DNA from 3 places in the Anaerobacillus sp. genome. Region 1 is predicted to be linked to each of the others. Evidence: a T-box and tRNA genes for the amino acid it is inferred to sense, from the RefSeq annotation. Region 1 holds a T-box; the other regions hold tRNA genes.
The links. A T-box is a leader RNA that pairs with one kind of tRNA and senses whether it is charged. The one in region 1 lies ahead of tyrS (tyrosine--tRNA ligase), so its partner is inferred to be a tRNA-Tyr.

Region 1 (2,246 bases):
CATGCCTGCAAATATACTAACAGGAGAAAGTGCAAAAAGAGTTGCGCTTTGGGTTTCTAAACAAAAATAGTGTAGAGCTAATTTTGTTTTGCTTCACAGCATTGCACTATTAACTCTACACCATCATCTAAAGACTGTACTTAATTAAAAAATACTTTTTCTTTCCACGGCGAATAATCGTAAATTGGCCTTCAATTCGATCTTCTTTAGTAATCACAGTTTCTAATTCTGTCTTTCGCTCTCCATTTACATAGATTGCGCCATTTTGAATATCTTCTCTTCCTTGGCGTTTTGAAGGAGAAATTTTCGCTGTAACTAATAAATCTAATAAACTGATCTCTTCCTCCTGACATTCGTATGAAGGAACATCTTTAAAGCCTTGCTTAATTTCAGAAGCATTTAGTGAGGCAATATCCCCATTAAATAAAGCTTCAGAAATTCGAATTGCTTGGGCTAGTGCTCCTTCGCCATGAACAAGCCTTGTAACTTCTTCTGCTAATTTCCGCTGTGCGCTTCGCTTCTCTGGAACTGTAGCAACTTCTTCAGCTAATCGATCTATCGCTTCATGTGTTAAGAATGTAAAAAACTTTAAGAATTTAATAACATCACGATCATCGGTATTAATAAAGAATTGGTAAAGTTCATACGGAGATGTCTTTTCTTGATCGAGCCAGATTGCTCCGCCCTCCGTTTTTCCAAACTTAGTCCCATCGCTTTTCGTTACAAGTGGAATTGTAAAACCATAGGCTTTCCCTTCTTCATCTGTTGATTTACGGATCAATTCTAAACCTGCAGTGATATTCCCCCACTGGTCACTACCACCAATTTGTAAGCGACAGTTCTCTTGCTCATATAGCTTTAAGAAGTCATATGATTGTAAAATCATGTAGCTAAACTCAGTAAATGAAATACCTGATTGAATTCGTGATTCTACTGAGTCCTTAGCTAACATATAATTAATTCCAAAATTCTTTCCAACATCTCTTAAGAACGAGATTACATCTAGGTTACCAATCCAGTCGTAATTATTAACAATTTTCGCAGAATTTTCACCATCAAAATTTAAGAAACGCAAGAGTTGATCCTTTATCCGATTACTGAATTGAACAACAATCTCTTTCTCGTTTAACGTTCTTTCCGCTTTTTTACCACTGGGATCACCGATTAAACCAGTAGCTCCCCCTACGAGCGCTAGTGGCTTATGACCGGCCAATTGGAAGCGACGCAAAGTTAGCACGGTTAACAAGTGCCCAATATGGAGGCTATCACCTGTTGGATCAAATCCACAATACAAAGTTATTTGCCCTTCTTCTAACTGCTTTGTTAAGCCTTCTAAATCTGTAACTTGATTAATCAAACCACGGTATTCCAAATCTTTTAATAAGTTCATTTTACTATCTCCTTCTTTACTGTCTTTGGTTTACTTCGATATAGACCTCTAAAAAAAATAGAAAAAGCCCATCCCAAAAAAGGGACGAGCTTATAGTCGCGGTACCACCCTTGTTGAAGGTATCATCTACCTTCCACCTCGGAAATATAACGGTTTGTTCCGTCCTTCGCTACTTATGTGTAAAAACTGTTCACAAAGGAAGCTCATGGGAGTAATTCATAGGCGAATTTGTACTGGTTTGCAGCTACCACCAGCTCTCTAAAACAGGGATTGTCCTACTACTTTGTCCATTCATAGCTTTTAATTATTTAAAATGTTTTATTGGTTCATTTTTATCAAAAATATCCTTGAATGTCAACTCTCTCATAAAAATATACCCTAATACCCAAATAGTGACTTTTTATGCTATAATATATCTGATTATTTAGGGGGTATCATAAAATGGATAATAAGCGCTCAGACAGACGTTTCTCAATGCGTTCATTTATTAATTTTTTTAATTTTAAGAGGTTATTCAAGAGCTTTAGAATTTCATATCAAGTCGTATGGAACTTATTGCTAATCTTTGTTATTATCTTTACTTCGATGGTTTTATTTATTGGCGCAGCAGGAGCAGGGTACTTTGCTTCTCTAGTGAAAGATGAACCAATTAGAAGCAAAACTGAAATGGCAAAAGATATCTACGATTATGAAGAGGTATCCGAATACTACTTTGGCAGTGGTGAGTTACTCGGAGAAGTTCGCTCTGATCTTGAACGAAGAGAAATAAAGTTAAAAGATATTTCTCAACATCTCATTAATGCTGTCATTGCCACGGAGGATGAATATTTCTTTGAACATGATGGCATTGTTCCAA
Region 2 (2,246 bases), on a different contig from region 1:
GAATTGGTCTAGCAACATGTGGAGTAGTTCCTTGTGCATTAAGGCCACATCCACTAATAAAAAATAACGATAAAAAAAACACATAAAATACTTTATAAATTTTCATAAGAACCTCTGCTTTCTGTTTGAAATTTGTTGATAAAAATATTGTTGCCCTAATAGACAAATTGCGCCTAAGTAGATATTGGAAAACATGAATTCGTCTATTAAATTCGCAACATTTTTTCTGCATAAATGCTTATGAAAACTAAGTGGAGATAAGGGGTGGGGAGGACGAAGGGAGATCCTTCTTTATTGGTTTCTATTTAATGTGTGCTACTACATAAATTATTTTAATATAGTTAAACCAATGCGTAGGAATTTAGAAGAAATAAAAAAGGTGTTGACGAGAGAAAAGTATTTATGTTAAATTATATATCCACCCGCTACTGAAAGGTGCTGATCAACAGAAAGAAAAACCAAGTAAAGATATTCTAAGATAACTTTATTGTTCAGCTTGCGATAGTAGATGTCTTTCGAAAGAAGTTAGGGTAGCTAGAGAACATTAAACATATAAGGGGCCTTAGCTCAGCTGGGAGAGCGCCTGCCTTGCACGCAGGAGGTCAGCGGTTCGATCCCGCTAGGCTCCACCATAATAATTTTAAGTAATATTATTCTTCATTTGGCGGCGTGGCTCAGCTGGCTAGAGCGTACGGTTCATACCCGTGAGGTCGGGGGTTCGAATCCCTCCGCCGCTACCAATTTAATTTCCTATATGATACGGAGGAATACCCAAGTCTGGCTGAAGGGATCGGTCTTGAAAACCGACAGGCGGGTTAAACCGCGCGGGGGTTCGAATCCCTCTTCCTCCTCCATATAATATAACTGGACCCGTGGTGTAGCGGTTAACATGCCTGCCTGTCACGCAGGAGATCGCCGGTTCGATCCCGGTCGGGTCCGCCATTCCTATATAAATGTAAATAATTTTATATTCCGGAGGGGTAGCGAAGTGGCTAAACGCGGCGGACTGTAAATCCGCTCCTTAGGGTTCGGCGGTTCGAATCCGTCCCCCTCCACCATGTTTATTTTTTTGTTTTTATGGGCATAGTTTATTGGTAGACAATTGTTCTTAAAATATGGCGGTCGTGGCGAAGTGGTTAACGCACCGGATTGTGGCTCCGGCATTCGTGGGTTCGATTCCCATCGTTCGCCCCATAATATTTTTTAGACATTGGGCTATAGCCAAGCGGTAAGGCAACGGACTTTGACTCCGTCATTCTCTGGTTCGAATCCAGATAGCCCAGCCATTTTCTTGAAGTAACTTTGCGCCCTTAGCTCAGCGACGAGCAACACATCGTTGGTTAGGCTACGAGTTGTTTCGACGCATACGCATTGAAGCATGACGAGAAGAGGAAGAAACAGGATGCTACAAAGCGATACATCGTCCGAAAGCATCGTGATTAAACTTCTTTGATATACTACATGCGCCCTTAGCTCAGCGACGAGCAACACATCGCTGGTTAGGCTACGAGTTGTTTCGACGCATACGCATCGAAGCATGACGAGAAGAGGAAGAAACAGGATGCTACAAAGCGATACATCGTCCGAAAGCATCGTGATTAAACTCTTTGATATTACTAGCGCCCTTAGCTCAGCTGGATAGAGTATTTGACTACGAATCAAAAGGTCGGGAGTTCGAATCTCTCAGGGCGCACCAATTTTTTTTAATCCTTTAATTTAAGGTTTATGTTTTTAAACAATGCGGGTGTAGTTTAGTGGTAAAACCTCAGCCTTCCAAGCTGATGTTGTGAGTTCGATTCTCATCACCCGCTCCAAATCAATTATTAATTTTTTTGCAATTATCGCGGGATGGAGCAACGAGCAATGCATCATGAGTATGCTCCGAGTTGTTTCGACGCATTATCAACAGAGGAATGCTAGTAGAGGAAGAAACAGTCTTTTCGTTACTAGGATCAGGAATAAAATTATCTTTATTTTATATTATCGCGGGGTGGAGCAACGAGCAATGCATCACGAGTATGCTCCGAGTTGTTTCGACGCATTATCAACAGAGGAATGCTAGTAGAGGAAGAAACAGTCTTTTCGTTACTAGGGTCAGGAATAAAATTATCTTTATTTTATATTATCGCGGGGTGGAGCAACGAGCAATGCATCACGAGTATGCTCCGAGTTGTTTCGACGCATTATCAACAGAGGATTGCTAGTAGAGGAAGAAACAGTCTTTTCGTTAACTAGGATCAGGAATA
Region 3 (2,246 bases), on a different contig from region 1:
GCGGTTACTCTATTTACGAACAACACTGAAATAAGTTTCAAATAAATTTAATTTTATCATGTTAAAAATAAAATTCCACAAATTTCAAAAATACGTTTAAAATTTTTTTATCTAGGGAATAGATTAGCACACAAAGAGGAGGGATTATCATGCAGAAATACTGTGAATCAGATGTTACGCTAGAAGATATTGAAGAGGCTCGTAATCGTATGATCAAACTAGCTTATGAAAACCCCCTAAGTTCTCAAGTGGTAGTTGATGCTAGTACTAAATTGGACAGGCTTTTAAATGTATTCTATATAAATCAGGAAAGACAATAAAAACCCTAGATGCTCTAGGGTTTTTTCTTTCAAATATGTATGGTGGAGCCTAGCGGGATCGAACCGCTGACCTCCTGCGTGCAAGGCAGGCGCTCTCCCAGCTGAGCTAAGGCCCCATAATTAGGGAATATCTTGACAAATAACTTGAATTAAGTGGTACTATTCGAGATTTTGCTCCTGCGCCACTTCGTTTGCTCGTCGCACTACCGACTAACTTAATTTTTATTGCACTATAATAGTGTGCTCCTACGGTCCGTAGGTCCTCGTCGCATTGCTGCGAGGATGCTTATTCGAGGTAGATGCAATGGAGCGGGTGATGAGAATCGAACTCACGACATCAGCTTGGAAGGCTGAGGTTTTACCATTAAACTACACCCGCATTAAATAAAAATCTTTACTTAGTAGTCTTGCTCCTGCGCCACTCCGTTTGCTCGTCACATTGCTGCGAGGATGCTTATTCGAGGTAGATGCAATGGAGCGGAAGACGAGATTCGAACTCGCGACCCCCACCTTGGCAAGGTGGTGTTCTACCACTGAACTACTTCCGCAATAAGATAAGTTATTTTGCTTTAAGCAAAATACTTTGGTGAGCCATGAAGGATTCGAACCTTCGACCCTCTGATTAAAAGTCAGATGCTCTACCAACTGAGCTAATGGCTCGAACATATATGGCTGGGCTATCTGGATTCGAACCAGAGAATGACGGAGTCAAAGTCCGTTGCCTTACCGCTTGGCTATAGCCCAATGCTCTAATGGTGGAGGGGGACGGATTCGAACCGCCGAACCCGGAAGGAGCGGATTTACAGTCCGCCGCGTTTAGCCACTTCGCTACCCCTCCACAACGATTTTAAAACAAGAGTGCCGGCCAGAGGACTTGAACCCCCAACCTACTGATTACAAGTCAGTTGCTCTACCAATTGAGCTAGGCCGGCATAAATAATATGGCTTTTAATTATGTTTACAACGCAAAAAATTCTCCAGCCAGAAAAAATTCATGGTGGAGGATGACGGGTTCGAACCGCCGACCCCCTGCTTGTAAGGCAGGTGCTCTCCCAGCTGAGCTAATCCTCCGAAGTATTGATGAAGCTTATTCTAAGAAGACCCTGTTTCTTCCTCTTCTAGTATCACTAAGATGTATATGCGTCGAAACAACTCGACGTTAATTCAAGGATGTTACGCTCGTCGCTGAGCTAATCCTCCAAATTTATTAAAGGTTATTGGTGACCCGTACGGGATTCGAACCCGTGTTACCGCCGTGAAAGGGCGGTGTCTTAACCGCTTGACCAACGGGCCATAGAATAAGATGATGGAGCTTCCAACCGGATTCGAACCGACGACCCCTTCCTTACCATGGAAGTGCTCTACCTACTGAGCTATGGAAGCATGGCTCCACAGGTAGGACTCGAACCTACGACCGATCGGTTAACAGCCGATTGCTCTACCACTGAGCTACTGTGGAATGTTAATATAATCCATTATCAACATAGATAGAACAGAAAAATTTGCTTGGCAACGTCCTACTCTCACAGGGGGAAACCCCCAACTACCATCGGCGCTGAAGAGCTTAACGATCGTGTTCGGCATGGGAACGAGTGTGACCTCTTCGCTATCGCCACCAAGCTTATCTTATACCATAGACAATTGATATGATAAAATACATTATCGTCTATGTCAATACTTTTTTAATTTATACTTTTTAAGTCTTAGAAGATTAATAAGGTATTGCCTAGCAACGTCCTACTCTCACAGGGGGAAACCCCCAACTACCATCGGCGCTGAAGAGCTTAACGATCGTGTTCGGCATGGGAACGAGTGTGACCTCTTCGCTATCGTCACTAGACAAACAACTGACCTCAATCACATCGTGAGATGCTTCTTGGAATTGTCTTCATGCAGTTTTGCGACGAGGATACGACGCAAGGAGTA

Region 2: it has a tRNA-Tyr gene. The T-box ahead of tyrS (tyrosine--tRNA ligase) is inferred to sense a tRNA for this amino acid. The anticodon was not compared.
Region 3: it has a tRNA-Tyr gene. The T-box ahead of tyrS (tyrosine--tRNA ligase) is inferred to sense a tRNA for this amino acid. The anticodon was not compared.

The regions. Positions count from the first base shown of each region.
Region 1 covers NZ_JBKBWN010000004.1:292,367-294,612, reverse strand. The annotation lists gene ACK4M9_RS07495 (c-type cytochrome) at 1-70, shown strand, start outside; gene tyrS (tyrosine--tRNA ligase) at 128-1,390, opposite strand; T-box leader at 1,468-1,694, opposite strand; gene ACK4M9_RS07485 (transglycosylase domain-containing protein) at 1,832-2,246, shown strand, end outside.
Region 2 covers NZ_JBKBWN010000005.1:852-3,097, reverse strand. The annotation lists gene ACK4M9_RS08020 (alkaline phosphatase) at 1-106, opposite strand, end outside; tRNA gene ACK4M9_RS08015 (tRNA-Ala) at 557-632, shown strand; tRNA gene ACK4M9_RS08010 (tRNA-Met) at 664-740, shown strand; tRNA gene ACK4M9_RS08005 (tRNA-Ser) at 762-854, shown strand; tRNA gene ACK4M9_RS08000 (tRNA-Asp) at 867-942, shown strand; tRNA gene ACK4M9_RS07995 (tRNA-Tyr) at 975-1,058, shown strand; tRNA gene ACK4M9_RS07990 (tRNA-His) at 1,119-1,194, shown strand; tRNA gene ACK4M9_RS07985 (tRNA-Gln) at 1,212-1,286, shown strand; tRNA gene ACK4M9_RS07980 (tRNA-Arg) at 1,620-1,696, shown strand; tRNA gene ACK4M9_RS07975 (tRNA-Gly) at 1,741-1,814, shown strand.
Region 3 covers NZ_JBKBWN010000016.1:169-2,414, reverse strand. The annotation lists gene ACK4M9_RS18150 (aspartyl-phosphate phosphatase Spo0E family protein) at 150-320, shown strand; tRNA gene ACK4M9_RS18145 (tRNA-Ala) at 361-436, opposite strand; tRNA gene ACK4M9_RS18140 (tRNA-Gly) at 626-699, opposite strand; tRNA gene ACK4M9_RS18135 (tRNA-Gly) at 794-868, opposite strand; tRNA gene ACK4M9_RS18130 (tRNA-Lys) at 905-980, opposite strand; tRNA gene ACK4M9_RS18125 (tRNA-Gln) at 990-1,064, opposite strand; tRNA gene ACK4M9_RS18120 (tRNA-Tyr) at 1,074-1,158, opposite strand; tRNA gene ACK4M9_RS18115 (tRNA-Thr) at 1,180-1,252, opposite strand; tRNA gene ACK4M9_RS18110 (tRNA-Val) at 1,316-1,391, opposite strand; tRNA gene ACK4M9_RS18105 (tRNA-Glu) at 1,539-1,613, opposite strand; tRNA gene ACK4M9_RS18100 (tRNA-Thr) at 1,628-1,703, opposite strand; tRNA gene ACK4M9_RS18095 (tRNA-Asn) at 1,705-1,779, opposite strand; rRNA gene rrf (5S ribosomal RNA) at 1,825-1,940, opposite strand; rRNA gene rrf (5S ribosomal RNA) at 2,045-2,160, opposite strand.